2 regions of the Micromonospora sp. NRRL B-16802 genome follow, and region 2 is predicted to be linked to the other one. Evidence: riboswitches for the same ligand, from Rfam matches in the RefSeq annotation. Region 2 holds a riboswitch; the other holds the start of a gene.
What was found. Region 2 has a riboswitch for S-adenosylmethionine ahead of thrC (threonine synthase). Riboswitches for the same ligand answer to the same signal wherever they lie in the genome.
Positions count from the first base shown of each region.

Region 1: it holds a riboswitch for S-adenosylmethionine, as region 2 does, so the genes downstream of both, ADK66_RS05260 (ABC transporter substrate-binding protein) here and thrC (threonine synthase) in region 2, are expected to answer to the same signal.

Region 1 covers NZ_LGEB01000024.1:91,456-103,486, reverse strand. Annotated here, with positions in the region: gene ADK66_RS05270 (amino acid ABC transporter ATP-binding protein) at 26-763, opposite strand; gene ADK66_RS05265 (amino acid ABC transporter permease) at 766-1,542, opposite strand; gene ADK66_RS05260 (ABC transporter substrate-binding protein) at 1,588-2,460, opposite strand; SAM riboswitch class IV at 2,741-2,852, opposite strand; gene ADK66_RS05255 (hypothetical protein) at 2,925-4,874, opposite strand; gene corA (magnesium/cobalt transporter CorA) at 5,069-6,190, shown strand; gene ADK66_RS05245 (hypothetical protein) at 6,219-6,410, opposite strand; gene ADK66_RS05240 (DinB family protein) at 6,708-7,217, shown strand; gene ADK66_RS05235 (NAD(P)-dependent alcohol dehydrogenase) at 7,233-8,279, opposite strand; gene ADK66_RS05230 (SCP2 sterol-binding domain-containing protein) at 8,447-8,836, shown strand; gene ADK66_RS05225 (glycogen debranching N-terminal domain-containing protein) at 8,833-10,896, shown strand; gene ADK66_RS05220 (hypothetical protein) at 10,947-11,216, opposite strand; gene ADK66_RS05215 (DinB family protein) at 11,274-11,774, opposite strand; gene ADK66_RS05210 (DUF72 domain-containing protein) at 11,909-12,031, shown strand, end outside.
Region 2 covers NZ_LGEB01000053.1:324,709-336,739, reverse strand. Annotated here, with positions in the region: gene ADK66_RS11885 (sensor histidine kinase) at 1-546, opposite strand, end outside; gene ADK66_RS11880 (hypothetical protein) at 533-1,726, opposite strand; gene ADK66_RS11875 (alpha/beta fold hydrolase) at 2,100-4,964, shown strand; gene ADK66_RS11870 (ABC transporter permease) at 4,964-5,860, shown strand; gene ADK66_RS11865 (DoxX family protein) at 6,149-6,598, shown strand; SAM riboswitch class I at 6,755-6,890, shown strand; gene thrC (threonine synthase) at 6,901-8,187, shown strand; gene ADK66_RS11855 (GNAT family N-acetyltransferase) at 8,477-9,496, shown strand; gene paaN (phenylacetic acid degradation protein PaaN) at 9,547-11,220, shown strand; gene ADK66_RS11845 (GNAT family N-acetyltransferase) at 11,347-11,907, opposite strand.

The DNA of each region.
Region 1 (12,031 bases), on a different contig from region 2:
CTCAGAGCACCTGGTCGAGCGCGGCTCAGAGCACCTGGTCGAGGAACCGGCGCAGCCGTGGATGCTCGGCCCCCTCGAAGATCCTCTCCGGTGGGCCAGCCTCCAGCACCACGCCCCGGTCCATGAAGGCGACGGTGTCGGCGACCTGCCGGGCGAAGCCCATCTCGTGGGTGACCACCACCATCGTCATTCCGCCGGCGGAGAGGTCGGCCATCACGCCGAGTACGCCCTTCACCAGCTCGGGGTCGAGCGCCGAGGTGGCCTCGTCGAAAAGCATCACCTCGGGGCGCAGGGCCAGCGCCCGGGCGATCGCCACGCGCTGCTGCTGGCCGCCGGAGAGTTGCGTCGGCCGGGCGTCGGCCTTTCCGGCCAACCCGACAAGCTCCAACTGGGCGCGGGCGACCGCGACCGCCTCGTCCTCGCTGAGCTTGCGCAGCCGGCGCAGTGCGAGGGTGATGTTGCGCAGCACGCTCATGTGCGGAAAGAGGTTGAACTGTTGGAAGACCATTCCCACCCGCTGCCGCAGCGCGTCCGGGTCGTCGCCCAGCACGCTGCGCCCGTCCAGCAGCACGTCGCCGCGGTCCGGCTCGATGAGCCGGTTGAGGGTACGCAGCAGAGTGGACTTGCCCGAACCGGAGGGCCCGATCACGCAGGCCGTCGCACCGCGCGGCACTGTCAGGTCGACGCCGCGCAGCACCCGGTTGGGCCCGAAGGCGAGGTGTACGTCCCGCGCGTCGAGGCTGACCGAGGTGGTCGTCGCGATGCTCATCGGCGGTCTCCTTCCGGAATGCCGGCAAGCGCCAGCTCGTCCTCGTCGTCGTCTGGTGGCGCGGTCGCCGGCCGGCCGAGGCGCAGCCGCCGGTCGATCCAGTTGACGATGTGCGTCAGCGGGACTGTCAACGCCAGGTAGAAGAGCCCGGCCAGCAGCAGCGCGGACTGGTTGCCGGTGTTTGCCGCGTAGTCCTGCCCGATCCGGAACAGCTCCCGCTGGCTTGCCACCAGCCCGAGGAAGTAGACAAGGCTGGAGTCCTTGATCAGCGCGATGAGCTGGTTGACCCAGGCGGGCAGGACCCGCCGGATGCCCTGCGGAATGATCACCAGCCGCATCGAGTCGGCCCAGGAGAAGCCGAGCGCGCGAGCGCCCTCCAACTGGGCGGCCTCCACCGACTGAATGCCCGAGCGGAAGATCTCACCGATGTACGCCGACGCGATGAGCGACAGCGCCAGAATGCCCAGCGGGTAGGGGTCGGGCCCCCAGATCTCCATTCCCAGCGGGGCGAGCCCGACGCCGATCAGCAGGATCGTGGCCGCCGCCGGCAACCCGCGGAAGATGTCGGTGTAGACGCGCGCCGGCCAGCGCAGCCACCGGCTGCGGGAGATGCCGGCGACAGCGAGCAGCAGGCCCAGCACGGAGCCGAGCAGGGCGGCGGAGACCGCCAGGATCAGGGTGTTGGGCAGCCCGACGGTCAGCATGTCGGGCAGTGCCTCGCGCATCGACCTCCAGTCGAAGAAGGTCTCCCACAGGGTGCTCAACGGATCCATCGGTCGCCTCTCCTACCGCCCTGCTCGCTCGTCACCGGTACGCCGTCAGGAAGCGGCGGACGCGGACGCAGCAGCCGACGGCACTGCCACCGTGCCGCTGCCCGGCTTGAAGTCCTCCGGAACCGGCCGGCCCGGGTAGTACTGCGCCTGCAACCGGCTCCACGTGCCGTCCGCGATGACCTCGTCGAGGCCCTTGTTCAGCGCCTCGCGCAGCTTGTCGTTGCCCTTGGCCACCGCGTACGCGGTCGGAGAGTTGCTGAGCTGCTTCGCCGCCACGGTGATCTTGCCGTTGCTCTCGGCGGCCAACTTGTCGCCGATCTCCGCGGGGGCGATCCACGCGTCGGCGGTGCCCGCCTTGAGCTGGTTGACCGCGCCGTTGTAGTCCGGCACGCGGACCGGGTCGAGCTTCTGGCCGGTGGCGTAGTCGTCCTGGACGGTGCCCTGCACCACGACGACCCGCTTGCCGGCGAGCTGGTCGAAGCCGGTGATCGGCGAGCCGGCCGGAACGTCCAGACCGAAGTAGCTGAAGTCGTAGCCGTTGCCGAAGTCGACTGTCTTCTTCCGCGCCTCGGTGATGGTGATCGAGGAACTGCCGACGTCGAACTTGCGGTTGTTGACCTGGGACAGCAGCGCGGAGAAGTCGGTGCCGACGAACTCGACCTTCAGGCCGAGCTTGTCGGCGACCGCCGTGAGCAGGTCGTTGTCGAAGCCCGTGAACTTGCCGTCCTTGAGGAACACGTTCGGCGGCGCGTCGGACAGCGTGCCGGCCCGCAGCACGCCGGGCTGCGCCAGGTTGTACGGGTTGGCGGTGGCCTCGGACGAGGAGTCGTCGGAGCCGCAGGCGGTGAGGGCGGTCGCGGCGAGGATCGCGGCGGCACCGACAGCGGCGGCACGGGTCAGGGCAGGAAGGAATCGCACGAGTGTCTCCGAAGGTCGCGTCAGGGGCGGGCGTGGACGTGCGCCGCCCACGGTGCGCCCGATGAGGGCGTACCGCTGGTGTGGTTCCTGGAAAGGGGGAGTGCGCTAGTGCGCTGCGCGGCCGCGACAGGCGGCGCTGCACACCCGCATCATGTCCACGTGCCGTCGCCGGATCAGTACCGGCGTGACCCGACCTGCGCGGAAGTCCGCGCCGTCGGCGTGTGGATCGGTGGTGAGGATGCGCATAGAGGTCTCCCGGGTCTGTGCTGACCTGGGTGCCAGGCCACGCTTGCACCGGCGTCCTGCCGGTGCCTGGTCTTCACCCGGGGCACCCCACCGCGGAGGAGGGTTGCCGGCCAGCAAGCCGGGGCTTCGCGCTGGCACTCATGACCTGCGCCGAGGCTAGCAGCAGACCCCGGCCCGCCGTCCAGCCGATATGACCACGCTCACCGTCCGTTGCCTGGTCAGCCGGCATGCACGTGCGGCCGGCGCGTCGGGTCGGGCTCCTGGCGGCGCAGGATCTCCCTGGTCACCGAGGCGATCTCGCCCTGCCCGAACGCCAGGTAACGCAGGACGTTGCGGGCCGGACCGCCCTCGGTCCACTCGAAGTAGATGTGGGGGCGCCGACCGCTGCGGTCGCGGATCTCCAGCAGCAGGGCGGCCAGCGCATTGGGCACCGACGAACTGGCCAGGCTGAGCACCGGGAAGCGGTCGTGCGCCACACTGCCGCGCACCAGCAGCCCGGTCTCGAAATCCGACGGGTCGGTGACGTGGACCTCGACGAAGACGACATCGCTGTCGTCGGGGAAGTCGTTGTCGGCCATGGTCTGCGCCAGCTTGTCGCGGTACTCCGCCAGGTCGCGCCGCCCCGGCTCGTGGGCGATGAGGCGGATCCGACGCCCGGCACGCTCGGCGACGAACGCCGTCACGAGCGGGTCCAACTCGACCCGGTCGACACGCAACTCGAAGGCCCGCAGCACCCGCGAAAGCGCCGACACCAGGATCATCGCACCGATGAAGCAGGCGGCGATCTTGACGCCGTCGGGGCGTTGCACCACGTTCGCCGCCGTTGTGTAGACGAACACGACGGCGATGACTCCGAACGCGATCATGCGCCCGCGCTGCCCGCGCCGCCGTGCCGCGAGGGTCACCGCCGTCGACGCCGAGGTGATCAGGACCAGAACCCCTGTGGCGTACGCGCCGCCCTGCGCGTCGACGCTGGCCCTGAAGATGATCGTGATGAGGAACGCGACGCCGGTGAACACCAGCACCAACGGCCGGACCGCCCGCGCCCAGGCCGGCGCCATGCCGTACCGGGGCAGATAGCGGGGCACCAGGTTGAGCAGGCCGGCCATCGCCGAGGCGCCCGCGAACCAGAGGATCCCGATCGTCGACAGGTCGTACGCCGTGCCGAAGACCTGGCCGAGATTCTCGTGCGCCAGATAGGCGAGGGCCCGCCCGTTCGCCGGACCACCCGGCTGGAACGCCTCGGGCGGAATCAGCACTGTGGTGGTCACGCTGCTGGTGATCAGGAAGACGCTCATTGTGGCGGCGGCGGTGGTGAGCAGGCGACGCGCGCCCCGGATCCGGCCCAGCGGACGGTCCTCCGAGTCCTGGGGGTCCCCCCGGATGTGCGGCATCACCGCCACGCCGGTCTCGAAGCCAGAGAGGCCCAGCGCCAGCTTCGGAAACACCAGCAGGGACAGCGCGACGACCATCAGTGGGTCGCCGTGCCCGGTGGTCAGGGCTGTGGTCCAGTCCCCGACCGCACTCGGATGGGTCACCACCCGCCACAGCGCGTCGACGATCACCACGGCGTTCAACGTCAGGTAGACAGCGACCAGGACGACGGCGATCCCGACGGCCTCACCGAAGCCCTTGAGGAACACCGCGCCGAGCAGCGCCACGAGCAGCAGCGTGAGCAGCACCTCGTGACCCTTGAGACCACTGGGCCAGAACGGGTTCTCGTCGAGGTGCGCCGTGGCGTCGGCGGCGGACAGGGTGATGGTGATGATGAAGTCGGTGGCCGCGAAACCGAGCAGCACCAGCACGAACAGCTTGCCCGGCCAGTAGCTCAGCAGGCGTACCAGCATCGCGATGGAACCCTCACCGTGCGGGCTGTCCACCGCCACCCGCCGGTAGACCGGCAGCGCGCCCAGCACCGTCACGAGCACCAGCACAAGGGTCGCCACCGGCGAGAGCGCCCCGGCGGCAAGCGCCGCGATGCCCGGCTGGTAGCCGAGCGTCGAGAAGTAGTCGACGCCGGTCAGGCACATCACCTTCCACCACGGGTGGTTCCGTTGCGCCGGTGGGCGGGCGTGCAGACCCTGCGGCACGGGCCGCTCCGACGCGTCGGCGAGCAGCCAGCGTCGCACCCGGTCCGTCCGCCGGCCGGCGCGCCTGTCGACCTCCATCGGCGCTACCCCCGTCCCGCCCATGGTCACCGCGAGTATCCGTCGGCGCACCGCCGCCCGTCCGCCGAAACCGTTGGTCGCCGGGCGTCCGGCGGGCGGCACGCCGGAGGGTTTCGGGCCGCAGGGCCCGGGGAAAGCAGCGCGTCCCGGTGGGGAGGCCGCCGGACGGGCGGCACCGGAAAAGGGAGCGCGTCATGGTCGGCGGCCGTCGGTTTCGCCCGGGCGGTGGTTTCGGCCGCCAACTCGACGAGTACGAGACCCGCGTCGGCGTGCCACCCATGGGGGAGCCGACCACGGAGCCCTCCGGCGGTCTTGTCGACAGCGCCGTCTACGTCCAGGGGCACCGGTTCGCCTCGCCGAACGGTCTCGCCGACACGTACCGCTGCCTCCAGGAGCAGACCGACGCGATGGCCTGGATCGGGTTGTACCGGCCCGACATCGACCAGATCACCTCGCTGGCCCGGGAGTTCCGCCTGCACGACCTGGCGGTCGAGGACGCGATCAACGCCCACCAGCGGCCCAAGCTGGAGCAGTACGGCGACACCCTGTTCGTGGTGCTGCGCGCCGCCCGCTACGACGACATGCGGGAAGAGGTCGAGTTCTCCGAGCTGCACCTGTTCATCGGGCCGGACTTCGTAGTGACCGTCCGGCACGGTGAGGCCCCCGACCTGGCCGCTGTGCGGCGACGGATGGAGGCCGACGCGCCGATGCTCGCCCAGGGGCCCGAGGCGGTCCTGTACGCGGTCCTCGACCAGGTCGTCGACGGGTACGCGCCGGTGGTGGCGGGGCTGGAGAACGACATCGACGAGATCGAGACGCAGGTCTTCGGCGGTGACCCGAACGCCAGCCGGCGCATCTACGGGCTCAGCCGGGAGGTCATCGAGTTCCAGCGGGCGGCCCGACCGCTGCTGGCAATGCTCGGCGCGCTGGCCGGCGGTGACGGCGCCGACGAGGAACTGAGCCGCTACCTGCGGGACGTCACCGACCACCTCACCCAGGTGGTGGAGCGGGTGGACGGTTTCCGGCACCTGCTCCAGAGCATCCTCACCGTCAACGCCACCCTCGTCTCGCAGCAGCAGAACGAGGAGATGCGCAGCCTCACCGCCGCCAGTTACGCGCAGAACGAGGAGCTGAAGAAGGTGTCCTCGTGGGCGGCGATCCTGTTCGCGCCCACGCTTATCGGCACCGTGTACGGCATGAACTTCGTCCACATGCCCGAGCTGCACTGGCGCTTCGGTTACCTGTTCGCGCTGCTGCTCATGCTGCTGGTCTGCGGCACCCTCTACCTGATCTTCAAGCGGCGCGGCTGGCTGTGAGCGCGCTGGCGGCCACCGGGCCGCGCTGTCACTCGATGCCGCGCAGGATGTGCCGCTCGTCCTCGATGTCGTCGTCACCGGCGCCGATCCGGCCGAGCAGCACGGCGGCGGCCCAGATGGTCAGTGGCGTGGCCGCCCCGGTCATGCCGCCGCCGGTCCGGTCGTCCCGGGTCTGGCTCCGCTGGTTGCGCGGTGGCCTGCGCTGAGCCTGCATGGGCACTGCCTCTCCTCGTCGAAGCCGCCCTCGGCGAAGCGGTGTGCTCCCGCGCCACCGGCCGGGCCACCCGCATCCCGGCGGGTCGACACCGGTACGGCATCCACGTCGAACCATCCCACGGCCGGCCACATCCGCACCGCCTGTTTTCGGTTTCCCGACTGTCGCCTGCCAAACCGGACATTACGCACCTAGTCGCTGGTCACCCATGCCGCGGACAGGACCATGATCAACCTGGCGGCCGAGGTTTGGCCGTGGAGTGTCGGCGGTACCTGACCCGCAATCGACAAGGAGACGTGACCTGTGGACGTGAACGACCTTCTGACCGAAACCTACGACCGGCTGCCCGACCTTGTCCGCTCGGCCGTCGACGGGCTCACCCCGGAGCAGCTGCGCTGGACGCCCGCACCGGGCGCCAACTCGATCGGCTGGCTGGTCTGGCACCTGACGCGGGTCCAGGACCATCACGTCGCCCAACTGCTCGACGCCGAGCAGATCTGGGTCAGCGGCGACTGGGCGCAGCGATTCGGCCTGCCCGCCGACCCGGACGACACCGGCTACGGCCACACGCCGGAACAGGTCGCGGGCGTACGCCCGGAGAGCGCGCAGGCCCTCGTCGACTACTACGCGGCCGTCTCGGCGCGTACCGGATCGTTCCTGGCCGGATTGCGACCGGCGGACCTGGACCGGGTGGTCGACGAGGCATGGGACCCGCCGGTCACCCTCGGCGTGCGGCTGGTCAGCATCGCCGAGGACGACCAGCAGCACGCCGGCCAGGCCCACTACGTCCGCGGCCTGCTCGACGCCGGCTGACCGGCGTCCGCCGACTCACGGCACGATCACCGCACGACCCTCGAGCGTCCCCTCGCGCATCTGGCGGTACGCGTCCAGGGCGTCGTCGAGCGCGAACGTGGTGGTCTTCGGCCGGATCAGCCCCTGCGCGCCCAGTTCGAGCACCTCGATCAGCTCGGGCCGGCTGCCCCAGTAGGTGGTCGCGATGCTCACCTCGTAGGGCACCGAGAAGAACGACACCGGCAGGGTCCCCCCGCCGATGCCCACGATCGTCAGGTCGCCAACGGTGCGGGCCACCGCCACGCCGAGCGCCAGTGTGGCGTCCGCGCCCACGAAATCGAGCACCACGTCCGCGCCCCGTCCCCCGGTGGCCGCGCGGATCTCCTCGGCGGCGGTCGGGCCGGAGGTGACGGTCTGGTCGGCGCCGCACTCGTGCGCCAGCCGCAGAGCCTCCGCACGGGTGTCCACGGCGATCACCCGGGCGGCCGTGGTGGCCTTGAGGATCTGCACGCCGACGTGGCCCAGCCCACCGACACCGATGACGACTGCGGTGCTGCCCGGTGGCAGCTTCGGCCACGAGCGCCGGATGGCGTGGTACGGGGTGAGGCCGGCGTCGGTGAGCGGCGCCGCCTCCACCGGATCCAGGCCGTCGGGCAGGGGCACGATGTGCCGCGCGTCCGGCACCAGCTCGTACTCGGCCATGCCGCCGTCCAGGCCGAGCCCGCCACCGCCACCGGGGACCGGAGCGCCGGCCGGATTCTCGCAGTACGGGTCGACGCCGACGCGGCAGCGGGCGCAGGTGCCGCAGCCCCACGGCCCGTACACCGCCACGGGTTGACCGATCGTCAGTCCGGTCACGCCGTCGCCGACGGCATGCACCCACCCCGCGTTCTCGTGGCCCAGGGTGAACGGTGGGTTCCACGGCACCGAACCGGGCTCGAATTCGTCCATGAGGTGCAGGTCGGAGTGGCAGGCGCCAGCAGCGCCGATGCGCACCACCACCTCACCCGTTCCGGGCGTCGGTTCGGGCACCTCCATCAGTTCCGGTTCCGACTTCCACTGCCGTAGCCGCAGCGCACGCATTCCGATACCTCCCATAGGTCTGGCTTGCCGGTGCCTGCCCGCTCCGGGAGGCGGCAAACAGCCCTCGGCCTGGTCGCCGCGCTGTCCTGCCCGCATCACCCCGTTCGGGTGAGCCGGGCTCATCCCGACGCGGGCGACCCTGTGGAAATGCCGGGAGAGGGGACGTGATGGGCGCGACCGCGACGCAGTTCCTGCAACACCTGGACGTCGGCCGTCGTCCTGACCTGCCGGAGACGACCTCCGGGACGGTGCGGTTGGACCTGCGCTGCGACGGCTGCACCGACCACTGGTACCTGACGATCGCCGACCAGCACATCCAGGTGACCCGGTCGTCCGACGACGCCGACCTGGTGGTCGGGGCCTCCCGGGACGTCTTCGACAAGCTGGCCAACGGCCGGATGCACCTCGCCGTGGCGTTGCTGCGCAACGAGCTGACAGTGCGGGGCAACATGGCGCTGCTGATGCTGCTGCGGCGAGTCTTCCCCGGCCCGGCCGGCGCACGGCACCCCCGCGAGCTGGGCCGGGCCGCTCTGGCGCGACGGGAGGGGCGGCAATGAAACAGGAGCGGGTGAACGTCATCGCCGGCAACGTGTTCGCCATCAGCGACGCCCAGGGCGACATGGAGGTCGATCCGCAGGCACCGGTCGGTCTCTTCTCGTTCGACACCCGCTTCCTGTCCCACTGGGTGCTCAGCGTCGACGGGGAACGCCTCAACGCCCTCTCCCGCGACGACGTCGCGCACTACGAGACCCGGTTCTTCCTGGTGCCCGGCGTGGCGAGTCACTACATCGACGCCGACGTCTCGCTCATCCGGCACCGCTCGATCCACGACCGCCTGCACGAGCGGATCACCGTGCTCAACCACTCCTCCGAGCCCGCCGAGTTCACGGTGCGGATGGAGGTGGGCACCGACTTCGCCGACATCGCCGACATCCCCGAGGACGCAGGCGTCCGGCAGCGCCACGTCCAGATCACCGCTGACTCCGGGAACCAGCGGCTCATGTTGCGCTACCAGCGGGACCGGTTCGTCCGCGAGACCACAGTGAGCAGCAGCGCCTCCGCCGACATCGACGAGCAGGGGCTCACCTTCCGGATCCGCGTCGCGCCCGAAGGGACGTGGGAGACCACCCTGCACGTCGCCACGACAATGCGCGGCGAGGGCGGCCGGGACGTGCGCGCCAGCCTGGAGTCCCACCAGCACGACATCGGCAGCGGGATGCACGACGACCTGTCCACCTGGCTGGATCGGGCACCGCAACTGGTGGCCGAGCGGAAAAGCCTGGAGCGGATGTACCAGGGCAGCCTCGCCGACCTGAGCGCGCTGCGGTACACACCGCTCGCATACAGCGAGCGGGTGCCTGTCGGTGGCCTGCCGTGGGCCATGGCCCTGTGCGGGCGGGACAGCATCATCACCTGCCTGCAGACAATGGCGTTCACCCCCGAGCTGACCCCGGCGACGCTGCGGATGTTGGCGTTGCTGCAGGGAAGCCGGCTCGACGACGTCCACGAGGAGGAGCCGGGCAAGATCCTGGTCGAGGCGCGCTACGGCGAATCGGCGGCGTTCGGCGAGCGGCCGACCGCCGGCTACTACGGCGCGGTGGACACCACCCCACTGTTCGTCGTCCTGCTCGACGAGTACGAACGCTGGTCCGGCGACACCGACCTGGTCCACGAACTGCGCCACCCGGCCCGGATGGCTCTGGACTGGATCGACGAGTACGGCGACCTGACCGGCGACGGCTACCTGCGCTACCAGCGCCGAAACGAGCGGCACGGCACCGTCAACCAGTCCTGGAAGGACTCCGCCGACGCCATCGTCGACGCGTACGGGCGGGAGCCCGCCTTTCCCCGGGCCACCTGCGAGGCGCAGGGCTACGCGTACGACGCCAAACGGCGGGGCGCGCGACTGGCACGCGAGTGCTGGGGAGATCCCGAGTACGCCGACCGGCTGGAACAGGAGGCGGCGGCGCTGAAGGAACGGTTCAACAGGGACTTCTGGCTGCCGCACCGGGAGTACTACGCGCTGGCCCTCGACCCGTACGGCGAGCCGGTCGACGCCCTGTCGTCGAACATCGGGCACCTGCTGTGGAGCGGGATCGTCCCGGACGACCGGGCCGAGGCGGTCGCCGAGCATCTCGTCGGGCCGCAGCTGTTCAGCGGCTGGGGGGTGCGTACCTTCGCCACCGACCAGCGGCCGTACAACCCGGTGGGCTCGCACCTGGGATCGGTGTGGCCGTCGGACAACGCGCTGATCGCCGCCGGGTTGCGGCACTACCGCTTCGACGCGCACGCGGCCCGGATCGCGGCGGGCATCTTCGACATGGCGCAGACACTCCGCGGGGCGGTGCCGGAGGTGATCGCCGGCTACGAGCGCAGCCTCACGAAGTATCCCGTCCAGCTGCCCGTGGCCGGTCGGCCCCAGTCGTGGTCGTCGGGTGCGCTGCTGATGCTGCTGGGCACCCTGCTGGGCCTGCGACCCACAGGCGAGAACCTGCTTGTGAACCCGGCCCTCCCCGCTGGCTTCGGCCGGATAGAGCTGCTGGGCATCCCCGGCCGGTGGGGCCTGCTCGACGCGTACGCCGGGGACCGCCGGCGGGGCCGGCCCCGCGTCAACTGACCGCCCACCGTGTGCCTGGTGATCAACCGGAGAAACGAGCCCGCTGAGGGCTACGCGCCGGCCACCGGTGGCGACTGCACGCCGGCTGTTGGTGCGGACTGCACGCCGGCTGCCGTTGGCGACTGCATGGCGGCCGGTGCGGCCCGGGCGCGGCGGAAAGCGAGCACGGCACGACCCTCGCCGGTCAGCTCGCCGGGGCGCGGCGCGGCACGCGCCGCCGTCAGCAGCCGTGCCACAGGCAGTGGGTTGGCCGGCGAGTCGACGAGACGACCATCGAGCAGCCGCTCGCTGGTCACCCGGTCCAACGCTTCTGAGGTCATCTCGTGACCCTCAGCGCCGCGTCCGGGCACGACGTCACATCAGGCCCGCCTCAGGGCTCAGCCCATCGTCTTGGCGCCGTCGATCGCCTCGCGCAGGATGTCGGCGTGCCCGGCGTGCTGGGACGTCTCGGCGATCAGGTGCAGCAGCACCCGGCGGACCGTCCACGCCGCACCCGGCTCGAACCATGGCGCCTCGGGAAGCGGGTGAGCCGCGTCCAGGTCGAGGGTGCCGATCAGGTCGTCCGTCCGGCTGGACACCGTGTGGAACCGCTCGACCAGCCCGGCGAGCGTCTCGTCGGGCGCCATCTGGAACTGACCGACCCAGTCGACGGGCTCACGCTGCATCTCCTCCGCGCCACCGACGGCGAAGCGCATCCAGCGTTCCTCCATGGCCGCCACGTGTTTGACGAGGCCGCCGAGGCACAGCTCGCTGACTGTGGTGCGCGTCGCCGCCTGCTCGTCGGTGAGCCCGTCGACTGTCTGCAACAGAAAGCCCCGGTGCCGGCGCAGCGACTGGAGCAGGTCGGCCCGTTCGCGGGTGAGGTCAGTGGTGGTCATGGCGGCAACCCTCCGTCGATGTGCGCTCCGCCGCAGCGTAGGACCGGGGCCCGACATTTCTCGGCCCCTCGGGACCGCCGCGCGTGAGCCCTCACCGGTTGCCGATTCGCCCGGAGAGCGGTCCACTGAATGACATGGGTGTCATTAGGGTGGGTACGTCCTCCTGGGCCGACCAGTCGCTGCTGCGCTCCGGGTGGTACCCGCGCTCGGCAAACACACCGGCGCGCCGACTGGCCTTCTACGCCGGCCGGTTCCCA
Region 2 (12,031 bases):
GGCGCAGGCGCCCAGACCCTCGTCGGCGCGCAGCAGCCCGTCGAGGGCGAGCACCTGGCGGCCGGTGAGCGTGTCGGTGTCCACGCCGAAGTTCAGCCGGAGCGACTCGATGAGCCCGGTGTTGACAGGGCCGAACCCCTCCATCACCTGGATCGGGTTCGCGGTGCCGGTCAGCACTGCCGAGCGTAGATCGATGAGGCCTGACACCGCGTCGAGGGCGTACTCGACCCGGTCGGTCAGCTTCGTGTCGGCTCCGGATCGCAGGTCGGCGACCCGGTCGTCCACATCTGCGGACTTCCGGATCAGTTCGGAGCGGTCGACCCGGCGGAGCAGGAAGCCGATCGAGAGGACGCGTTCCTGCTGAAGGTCCTGAAGGAGACTGCCGACCTGGCTGGCGAGCCGTACGCGGTCGGTGATCTCGCCGGCGCGTTGCGCGGCGGCAACCCGGTCGAGCACCACGGGAACGGCGAGGCCGACCAGGCTGAGCAGGGGGATCACCACGAGCAGCGCGAGCTTGCCGCGGATCCGGAGCCTACCGAGAAGCATCGAAGGGCCCCCACTGCGCGATCTCCGTGTGCTGGGTCGCGCCGACGGGTTGCAGCGTTCGCTGGTCGGCGGGTCTGCCCGTGCCACCCGGCGGCTGCCAGGGATCACCCGTCGTCAGGTCGCCCGAGCTGTCCACGTCAGTGGTCGGCGTGGCCGCGCGTCGGTGGGCCCGGCGGGCGGCCGCGATCAGCAGTGTGGCGAGCCAGCCCAGCAGCAGCACGGCGACGGCTGCGGCACCGACTGTGATCCAGCGGTCCCGGTCCAGCCCGTCGAGCCGTTCTACGAGCAGGGCGTCGAGTTCGGCGAGGACGACCGGCTGAAGTTGCCGGGCGGCGTTGCGCGAGTTGAGCGCGGCGGCGGCCAGTTGACCGGGATCCACCGCGCCGGTGCCGGCGGCCGGGGTCGAGTACGCGGCAAGCGCCTCCACCGACCGCTGGTAGGCGTCAAGTGGGGTCAGCACGTTCGCGCCCAGGTCGGTGCTCTCCGAGCTGTCCACCGCCGATCGCAGGTTGTCCACCACGCCGTTGGCGGGGGCGAGGGCGGATACCCGCACGCTGGTCAGTTCGATGAGGCCGCGGGTCCGTTCGGCGGCGGGCCGGCGGCTGACGAGCGTGCCCAGGTCGGCGAGCCGGCCGGCGCCCACCATCGCCTCGGGCAGTTCCTGGCCGACGCTGTCCTGGAGGAAGTACGAGTCGGCGCCGGGATCACGGACCAGCCCGGAGCTCTCCCGGACCTTGTCGTGCAGGTCGAGCAGCAGGTCGGTGACCTCGCCGTACGCGGTGTAGGCGGATTCCGGGTCGGCGGGGCGGCGGTCGCGCAGCGCTTCCAGTTTGGCCCGGAGCCCGGCCCAGCGTTCCTGGCTGCGCAGTTCGACGCCGATGCGGGCGTCCAGCGTGGCGGCCTGCTCGACGGCGCGGGTCAGCGGCTCACCGGGGACGGGCCGGCCGCTGACGGCGGCCGACTGGGCCTCCACAAGGGCTTCGGTGATCGGGGCGAGGGCGCGCAGGTACTCCACGCCCAGCCGTGCCCGGGAGGCCTGGTCCCGATTCTCGCCGGTGTGTTGCCAGCTCTGGGTGAGCAGCAAGCCCACCGGGGCCAGGAGCGCGGCGATGAGCAGCAGCGGCAGCATTCGGCCCAGCGTGGACGTCCGTCGACGGGCCCGCGGCGCGGGAACTGTCATGGTGTGTCTCCTCCGGCGTCGGGCGGGGGTCGACGCGGTTTCGGGTTCATCGATGAGTCCCGTCCGCCGGACCGGAAAACTAACCGAAGCCGTCGAGGTGGGGTCGCTGGCGCAGAGTCAGGTTTGCGTCAGTTCGAGCGATGTCACCATTCGTCCGGGTTGTAGACACGCTGCGTGGCATTGGCGGGTGTGACATGGAGGGATCGAGGTGGATTTCCGACGAAGATCGGAATTCACGGAATGCGAACTCAACTCACTGGCCAGCGCTGGACGTTGCGCGGTCGCACCCGTCTCGATCACCGATCGGAGTAACCGAACGGACGTACGGCGGATCTCAGCCAGCGCTCAGGCTCGGGGCCGTACCGTGTGCCGCATGAGATCGCCGTCGCCGGCCGCGTGGTTCCGGCGTGCCCTGCCCACCCGCCGTCGCGCGATCGCCGCGACGGCGGTCGTCGTCCTGCTGGCCGCCGCCGTGACCTGGGCGGTGTGGCCGCAGGGATCGGGGGTACGCACCGAGAGCGCGATGCTCACCGTCCGCTCTGGACCGGCCGGTGACCAGCCCGTCGACCTGGACACCACCCTGTACCTGCCGGACGACGCCTCGTCCGGACGGAAGGTGCCGGCCGTGCTGCTGGCGCACGGGTTCGGCGGCACAAAGGATTCGGTGCGCTCCGACGCGGAGGAGTTCGCCGGGCGCGGGTACGCGGTGCTCACCTGGACCGCGCGGGGCTTCGGTCGCAGCGGTGGTCAGATCCACCTGGACAGCCCGGACTACGAGGTACGCGACGCGCAGCGGCTGCTGGACTGGCTGGCCGACCGGCCCGAGGTGCGCACCGACGCTCCTGGCGATCCGAAGGTAGGCGTGGTCGGCGGCTCGTACGGTGGCGCGCTGGCGCTGCTGCTGGCCGCCCAGGACCGGCGGGTGGACGCGATCGTCCCCATGATCACCTGGAACGACCTGTCCCGCGCGTTCCTGCCGGAGAGCACCGGCGGTTCGCCGACCGAGGGCGTGTTCAAGAAGGGCTGGGCGGGCCTCTTCTTCGGCGGGGGCGGCAACGTGGGCAGCGGCCCGGCCGGGCTTTCCGGGACGACAGCCGCCCAGCCGGAGGGCGCACCCGCGTCGGCCGGACCGCCCAGCCCGGGGCCGGGCAGCGGGCCGGGCACCGGTCCGGGTGGCGCACCGTCCGGAGCGGCCGACCCTGCGTGCGGCCGGTTCGCCGCCGACATCTGCGCCGCGTACCTGCGGATCGCCACCACCGGCCAGGCCGACCAGGCCGCCGTGGACCTGCTGCGCCGGTCCAGCCCGGCGGGCGTGCTGGACCGGATCACGGCACCCACCCTGCTGGTGCAGGGCGAGGCGGACACTCTCTTTCCCCTGGGCGAGGCGGACGCCAACGCCAAGGGCATCGCCGCCGCCGGCACCCCGGTGCGGGTCGCCTGGTTCACCGGCGGTCACGACGGCGGCGCTGGCCCCCGCTCGGATTCGGACCGGGTGAAGTTCCTGACCGTCCAGTGGCTCGACCACTACGTCAAGGGCGAGGGCGACGCGCCCGGTGACGACTTCACCTGGTCGCGCATCGCCGGCTTCGACGCGCTCGACAGGGGTCTGGTCGCCACCGGCTTCCGCGCCACCGACTATCCGGGCCTGGACGGCGACAGCCGCCGAGAGGTCACCGTCGCCGGCCCGCCGCAGCCGATCGCGAACCCGCCGAACGGCAATCCGGCGGCGATCTCCTCGATCCCGTTCGCCGGCGGGCTCACCTCGCTGCTCGGCGGGGTGGCCGGCGACGTTCCGGGCCAGCACGCCCGGTTCGAGTCGACGCCGCTGACCGAGGCGGTGGACGTGGCGGGCGCGCCCACAGTCACAGTGCGGGCCGCGTCGCCGACCGGCGAGGCGGTGCTCTTCGTCAAGCTCTACGACGTCGACAAGGACGGCGCCGCGACCCTGTCGAACGGGCTGGTCGCGCCGGTCCGGCTCACCGGTCTGCCGGAGCAGGTGCAGGATGCCCGCCCGGTCACCGTGACGCTGCCCGGCATCGTCCACCGTGTCGAGGCCGGACACCGGCTGCGCCTTGTGGTCGCCACGTCCGACCAGGCGTACACCACTCCGGCCGAGCCCACCGTCTACACGGTTGCGGTGGACGGCGCGGTGAGCCTGCCCACGATCGACGGAGAGGCGATCCCCACTGCCGCGACCGTGTGGCGCTGGGTGCTCGCCGGCCTGCTCGCGGCCATCGCGATCGGGCTCGTCGTGGTCGTCGCAGTGGTCCGCCGCCGCCACCGCCGCCAGGACCGCTCGGTGCATCCGGAGTACGCGGACACGCCGCTTGCCGTGCGCGCCCTGCGCAAGGAGTACGCGGACGGCTTCGTGGCCGTGTCGAACGTCGACTTCGAGGTGCATCCGGGGCAGGTGGTGGGCCTGCTCGGGCCCAACGGGGCCGGTAAGACCACGACCCTGCGGGTGCTGATGGGGCTGACCCAGCCGACCGCCGGTGAGATCTACGTCTTCGGTCGGCGGCTGGTGCCCGGCTCACCGGTGCTCTCCCGCATCGGCGCGCTCGTGGAGGGGCCCGGTTTCCTGCCGCACCTGTCCGGCCTGGACAACCTGAAGGCGTACTGGCGGGCGACCGGGCGGCCGTGGGAGGACGCGCACTTCGACGCGGCGTTGGAGATCGCCGGGCTGGGCGACTCGGTGCACCGGAAGATCAAGAACTACAGCCACGGCATGCGCCAACGACTGGCGATCGCCCAGGCCATGCTCGGGTTGCCCGAGTTGCTGGTGCTCGACGAACCGACGGACGGGCTCGACCCGCCGCAGATCGCCGAGATGCGCCGAGTCCTCCAGCGGTACGCCACCGACGGGCGCGCGGTGCTGGTCTCCAGTCACCTGCTGGCCGAGGTGGAGCAGACCTGCACCCACGCGGTGGTGGTGAACAAGGGCCGGATCGTGGCGTCCGGGCCGGTGGAGGAGATCGTGGGGGAGTCGCCGAGCGTGCTGTTCGATGTCAGCGACCCGGTGGCGGCGCGGCAGGTGCTGGACGGCCTGCACGGCGTACGGGTGCTGCCGGAGAGCGACGGGCAGTTGGTGGTCGACACCAACGGCACGGCCCGCAGCGAGGTGGTGGCCGAGCTGGTACGCGCCGGCATCGGAGTGGACCGGGTGGTGCCCCGGCGCCGCCTGGAGGACGCGTTCCTCGCCCTGGTGGGCGAGAACTCTCGGGGAAGCGGTGACCGGTGATGGCTGGCTCTTCCGTCGACACGCCGTCGGGCGTCACCGATCCGGCCGGTGCGGCCCGGGGCTACCGGCCGTCGGCCACCATGCCGTTCGCTGCGGAGTTCCGCCGGCAGGCGTCCCGGCGGCGCACCCAGCTGGCGCTCGGGTTCATGGTGCTGCTGCCGCTGATCATCCTGATCGCGTTCCAGTTCGACTCGGGCGGTGACGACGACAACGGCCGCAACGAGTTCTCCAGCCTGGTCGAGCTGGCCACCTCGGGCGGGCTCAACTTCACCCTGTTCTCGATCTTCGTGTCGGCGTCGTTCCTGCTGGTGGTGGTCGTCGCGCTGTTCTGCGGCGACACGGTGGCCAGCGAGGCGAGCTGGGGGAGTCTGCGCTACCTGCTGGCCGTCCCTGTGCCCCGTGCCCGGCTGCTCACGGTGAAGCTCGTGGTCGCGCTCGCGTACTCGGGGCTGGCCCTGCTCCTGCTGGCCGGCACCGCGCTGGTGGCCGGCACCCTGCGCTACGGCTGGTCGCCGCTGCGCAGCACTGTCGCCGCCGAGCTGGAGCCGACCGAAGGGCTGCTCCGGCTGCTCGCCGTGCTCGGCTACCTGGCGGTCGTACTCCTGGTGGTGGCGGGGCTGGCGTTCCTGCTGTCGGTGACGACGGACGCCGCGCTCGGCGCTGTCGGTGGCGCCGTGCTGCTGTGGATCCTGTCCAGCATCCTGGACCAGATCACCGCCCTGGGGGCTCTGCGCGACTTCCTGCCCACCCACTTCAGCACCGCCTGGTTGGGGCTGCTCTCCACCCCGGTGCAGACCGACGACGTGGTGCGCGGCTGCATCTCGGCGATCTGCTACGCGACGCTGTTCTGGGGGCTGGCGTTCTGGCGGTTCACCCGCAAGGACATCACGTCGTAGCGGCCACCTGACGCCACCGCTCGATCGACTCGCTTCCTGGGGCGTCGGTCGGGTGGGATGCGCGATTTCCGGGAAGCCGGAAACGTGCCGCCGCAACTATCGACGAGGCCGACAGGGTGTACGGACCGCGCGCGGAACGGTACCGTCGGTTGCGGGAGCGCTCCCACAGGAGGCGATCACGCCCGGCTTGTTCCGAGCAGGGATTTTCCCACTAGCAAGGAATCTATTAACTTCGATGGATTCATGCTCCATGATGGGTGGTATCGATATCCATCTATGGGAGGTTCCATGAACGTCTCTCGGCTCGGCGGGCCGATCCTGTCCCTGTTCCGCATCGTGACCGGCCTGCTGTTCGCGCTGCACGGCCTGTCCTCGATCTTCGGGTTGTTCGGCGGCAACCCCGTGACCGGCAAGGCGATACCCCTCGGCACGTGGCCAGGCTGGTGGGCCGCGCTGATTCAGCTGATCTGCGGTGCGCTGGTGCTTGTCGGTCTCTTCACCCGACCGGCCGCGATTCTCGCCTCCGGTTCGATGGCGTACGCCTACTTCGTCGTGCACCAGCCGGACGGCCTGCTGCCGCTACAGAACGGCGGTGAGTTGTCCGCGCTCTTCTGCTGGTCCTTCCTGCTGGTCGCGGTGCTCGGCCCAGGCTCCTGGGCGCTCGACTCGCTGTTGGCCCGGCGTCGCCCCGCCACTCTGACCGCGCCGATCGCCGAGCCCACTTCGGTACCGGTCTGACCGCACTCCCACCGCGCGTCGCCGGGGCCTCGACGAGGCGGCCCCGGCGACGCGCCGTGCTCGTCACCCGTCCTGGCCTGGTCGGTTAGCTCACAGCGTGGGATCAGCGCTGGATGCGACGGCCGCCGGTGCCTAGAATCGGCGGCACAACTGAATACCTCATCCAGAGGGGCTGAGGGATACGGCCCGACGACGCCCCGGCAACCACCCCGCGCGCTCACCGCTGAGCGACCCGTGGGGCAGGTGCCAATTCCGTCCCTGCCGCACCGTGCGATGCGGGGAAAGATGAGAGGACTCTCGACATGACGTCGACGCTCGCCGCCTCCGGCATCGACACCTCCGCCAGCCCCGCCCGCGCCCTGGTCTGCCGCGCCTGTTCGGCCCGCTACCCGCTCGCCGCGCAGCACGCCTGCTACGAGTGTTTCGGCCCGCTGGAGGTCGACTACGACACCGCCGCCCTAGCCACCGTCACCCGCGAGCAGATCGAGGCCGGCCCGAACAACATCTGGCGGTACGCCGCGCTGCTGCCCGCCGGTCAGGACCCGGCCACCCGGGTCACCGTCAACCCCGGTCTGACGCCGCTGGTGGCGGCCCCGCACCTCGCCGCCGAGCTGGGCATCACCGCGCCGCTCTGGGTCAAGGACGACAGCGCCAATCCCACCCACTCGTTCAAGGACCGGGTCGTGTCGGTGGCGCTCACCGCCGCCAAGGCGCTCGGCTTCACCCGGTTCGCCTGCGCGTCGACAGGCAACCTGGCCAACTCGGTGGCCGCGCACGCCGCCCGGGCCGGGGTGCCCTCGATTGTCTTCATCCCCAGCGACCTGGAACAGGGCAAGGTCATCACCACCGCCGTCTACGGCGGCGAACTCGTCGCCATCGACGGCTCGTACGACGACGTGAACAGGCTCTGCGGCGAGCTGGTCGAGACCGACGAGTTCGAGGACACCGCGTTCGTCAACGTCAACGTCCGGCCGTACTACGCGGAGGGCTCCAAGACCCTCGGCTACGAGGTCGCCGAACAGCTCGGCTGGCGGATCCCCGCCCAGGTGGTCATCCCGATGGCCAGCGGCGAGCTGCTCACCAAGATTGACAAGGCGTTCTCCGAGCTTGTCGAGATCGGCCTGGTCGAGGCGCCGGCCGGTGGCTGGAAGGTCTTCGGCGCCCAGTCGGCCGGCTGCAACCCGATCGCCTCGGCGCTGCACGCCGACACCGACACCATCACCCCGGTCAAGCCGACAGGCATCGCCAAGTCCCTCAACATCGGTGACCCGGCCGCCGGCCTCTACGCGCTGGAGGCGGTCCGTCGCACCGGCGGCTGGATGGAGTACGTCGACGACGACGAGATCCGTGCCGGCATCCGCGACCTGGCCCGCACCACCGGGGTCTTCGCCGAGACCGCGGGTGGCGTCACCGTGGCGGTACTGCGCAAGCTTGTCGAGTCCGGTCGGCTCGACCCGACGGCCGAGACTGTCGTGTTCAACACCGGCGAAGGGCTGAAGACCATCGACGCCGTGGCCGGTCAGGTCGGCCCGACCCACCACATCAAGCCCTCTCTGCGCGCCGCCCGCGACGCCGGTCTCCTCGGCTGACGTCCACCGCCGGTCGGGGGCGGGGGATCGCCCGGACGGGGGATCGGGCCGATCCGCCCTGTAACTGGCTTTTCGCAGTGAGTGTAGAAAACCCGCCGCTGCGGACTTGACGACAGGAACCGGACGGCGCAAGATGCTCCGTGCGGGAGGGCATTTCGCCGGAGACTTTTGAAGTTCTTGCGACCCAACGCCGGAGGCGTTGTGCGAGTGTCCCTCCCGACCACGTCCGATCGGGCCACCGGATTAATTCGGTGGCCCGATCGCTTTTCCCGGTGACAGGCTCGCCGGCATGAGCATCACGATCGCGTCCTTCGACGGCGCCGACCGGGCCGCTGTCGACGAGGCGTACCGGATCGGCGCGGCCGCCAACGACGTCGACATGCCGGACTTCCCGCCGTTCTGCCGGCGTCGCTTCGACGCGCTGTTCCACACGCCGATGCCCGGCACCGAGTCGCTCTGGGCGCTGGCCCGGCTGGACGGCGTACCGGCCGGCTACCTGCAACTGGACCTGCCCCAGCTCGACAACACCGACAACGCGACAGTCGAGCTGACGGTGCATCCCGAGCTGCGGCGTCGCGGCGTCGGCCGGGCACTGCACGAGTACGGGGTACGCCTGCTGCGCGAGCACGGACGCAAGCGGGTGGTCGGGATGACCGTCTCCACGATGCCCGACGGGCCGCCCCGATCAGTGGCGGGTGACGCGTTCGCCGCCACGATAGGAGCCCAGGCCGCGCTTGTCGACGTGCGTCGCCGACTCGACATCGACAGCATCGACCGGGTCGCGCTGCGCGCTGCGCTCGCCGAGGCCCACACCATGGCCGAGGGCTATCAGTCCGTCACCTGGCAGGGTGCGACCCCGACGGAGTACCTGGCGGACATCGCCTATCTGGACGGCCGACTGCTCATCGACGCGCCAATGGGCGACGTGCAGTGGGAGCCGGAGCAGGTCGACGCCGAACGCATCCGGGGCACCGACCGGGCGTTGGAGGCCAGGGGCCGGCGGCGCTACCACCTCGGGATGCGACACGAGGCGTCCGGTCGGCTTGTCGCCTGGACCCTGCTCGACGTGGGCGCCAGCGCAGACTGGCACGCCTTCCAGCAGATCACCATCGTCGACCCCGCTCACCGTGGGCACCGGCTCGGTCTGCTCGCCAAGATCGAAAATCTGCATCACCTGCTCACCCACGAGCCGGCGGTACGCGTCGTCGACACCTTCAACGCGGCAAGCAACAGTTACATGGTGGCGATCAACGAGCGGCTCGGCTTCCGCCCGGTGGACTCCTGGAACAACTGGCAGCTCACCCTCTGACGGGCGATCGGCGCTACTGCTCGTGCGGGGTCCTCAGGCATGATGGCGGCATGACGGAGACCCCGCATCCCCTGTACGACAGGCACGCCGACACCCTCAACCGTGCGCTGACCGCGATCACGGAGCGGGGCTACTGGTCCGCGTACCCAGAATCCCCAAGCCCCCGGGTGTACGGCGAGACCGCCGCCGCCGACGGCAAGGCCGCCTTCGAGGCGTACCTCGGTGGGGACTTCCCCCTCGACCAGCCCGGCACGGGCCGGCGGATCTCCACCGAGGCGAGCCCGTTCGGTGTGGAGTTGGCCGTGCGCTACCCGCACGCCGGCACCGACGAGCTGATCAGGGCTGCCTCGACGGCGCTGCCGGCCTGGCGTGACGCCGGCCCGCAGGCCCGGGTGGGCGTCTGCCTGGAGATCCTCGACCGGTTGCACAAGCACATCTTCGAGCTTGCCAACGCTGTGCAGTTCACCAGCGGGCAGGCGTTCGTGATGGCCTTCCAGGCCGGCGGCGCGCACGCGCTGGACCGGGCGCTGGAGTCGCTGGCGTACGCGTACGCCGAGATGACCCGGCACCCGCAGACGGCCGGTTGGGAGAAGCCCGCGGGCAAGGGCGACCCGCTGCGGATGACGAAGACCTTCCACGTGGTGCCCCGTGGAGTGGCGCTGGTGATCGGCTGCAACACCTTCCCGACGTGGAACTCGTACCCCGGGCTGTTCGCCTCGCTCGTCACCGGCAACCCGGTGATCGTCAAGCCGCACCCGCGCGCGGTGCTGCCCCTGGCCGTCACAGTGAAGTACGCCCGGGAGGTGCTCGCCGAGGCCGGCTTCGACCCGAACCTGATCCTGCTGGCCGCCGAGGCGCCTGGCGAAAAGCTAGCCAGCGACCTGGCCCTGCACCGGTCCGTGAAGATCGTCGACTTCACCGGGTCCACCGAGTACGGCGACTGGCTGGAGACGCACGCCCGGCAGGCGTCGGTCTACACCGAGAAGGCCGGGCTGAACACGGTGGTGATCGACTCCACCGACGACTTCGCCGGCATGTGCCGCAACCTCGGCTTCACGCTGACCCTCTACAGCGGCCAGATGTGCACCACCTCGCAGAACATCCTCATCCCGGCCGGTGGCATCGAGACCGACCAGGGCCACAAGAGCTTCGACGAGGTGGCCGGCGGCATCGCCGCGGCGGTCGGCAAGCTCACCGCCGACCCGGCGCGGGGCGTCGAGCTGACCGGCGCCATCGTCAACGACGGCGTGCTGGAGCGGCTGGCCGAGGTGACAAAGGTCGGCGAGCCCATCCTGGAGTCGCGGGCCGTCGCGCACCCGTCGTACGCCGACGCCGTGGTGCGTACCCCGACGATCGTGAAGCTGGCCGCGGACGACGCGGACACCTACGGCCGGGAGTGGTTCGGGCCCATCTCGTTCGCCATCGCGACCGACTCCACGGCGCACAGCCTGGAGCTGATGCGCCGGACCGTCGGCGAGAAGGGCGCGCTCACGGCGGCGGTCTACTCGACCGACGAAGCAGTGCTGGACGCCGCCGAGGCGGTGGCCGTCGACGTCGGGGTGCACCTGTCCTGCAACCTGACCGGTGGGGTTTTCGTGAACCAGTCCGCGGCGTTCTCCGACTTCCACGGCAGCGGGGCGAACGCGGCGGCCAACTCGGCGCTGACCGACGGGGCTTATGTCGCCAACCGGTTCCGGGTGGTGCAGTCGCGGCGTCACGTCTGATTGTGGTTGCGGTTGGGGTTTCCGGGGCAGCCCGACCCGCTCCGGGCGGTCAGGCTTGATCCCTGCGCGGGTCGGGCTGCCCCGGAAACCCTTTGTGGGCACGCTTGTCGAAGCCTGCTTGGGTGGTCAGATCAGCACGCGGTTTTGCAGTGGCAGTTTGGCGGGGCGGCGCATCTGTAGTTCGGTCAGGGCCGGGATCGTGGGGTGGGGCACGCGTACCCCGGTGTCCTTGAAGCCCAGCCGCTGATAGGCGCGACAGGCGCGGTCGTTGCCGACCACCACCTCAAGCATCAACTCCGGCCGACCGCAGGCCAGCGACCAGGCCGCCACCTCGTCGATCAGATCACCGAGCAGGCCGCTGCCCCGCCAGGTCGGCGTGACATAGACCGCGTAGATCACTGTCAGGTCGGCCTCGCGCGGCGCCACAGTGCCACCGGCGTGCCCGACCAGCCGACCTCCGGGATCGGCGACGAACTGCGCGGTGTCGGACCCGATCGAGGTGTACGCGATCCGGGCCGCGTACTCGGCGTGCGGCCGGGCCGCCGCTTCCGCCAGGGTCTCCAGGAAGGCCAACGGCGCGTCGGCGAGCATCTCCAGGCGCAGGGCCCGCATCCGGCCGGCATCCTCCGGCCGGACCCGACGGATCTTCGCCTGTCGAACGGCGGCCGAGTCGGTGTCGGTGGTCATGTCTGCATGCCTACCACAGGGGCAGAAGCCGTTTTCCGGACCGCGCCTGGCCCGTTCCCACCTGGATCCTCGGCACGCCCACGCGCATCCCGCGGTGGTTGATCAGGGTCGGCAGCGGCCACCT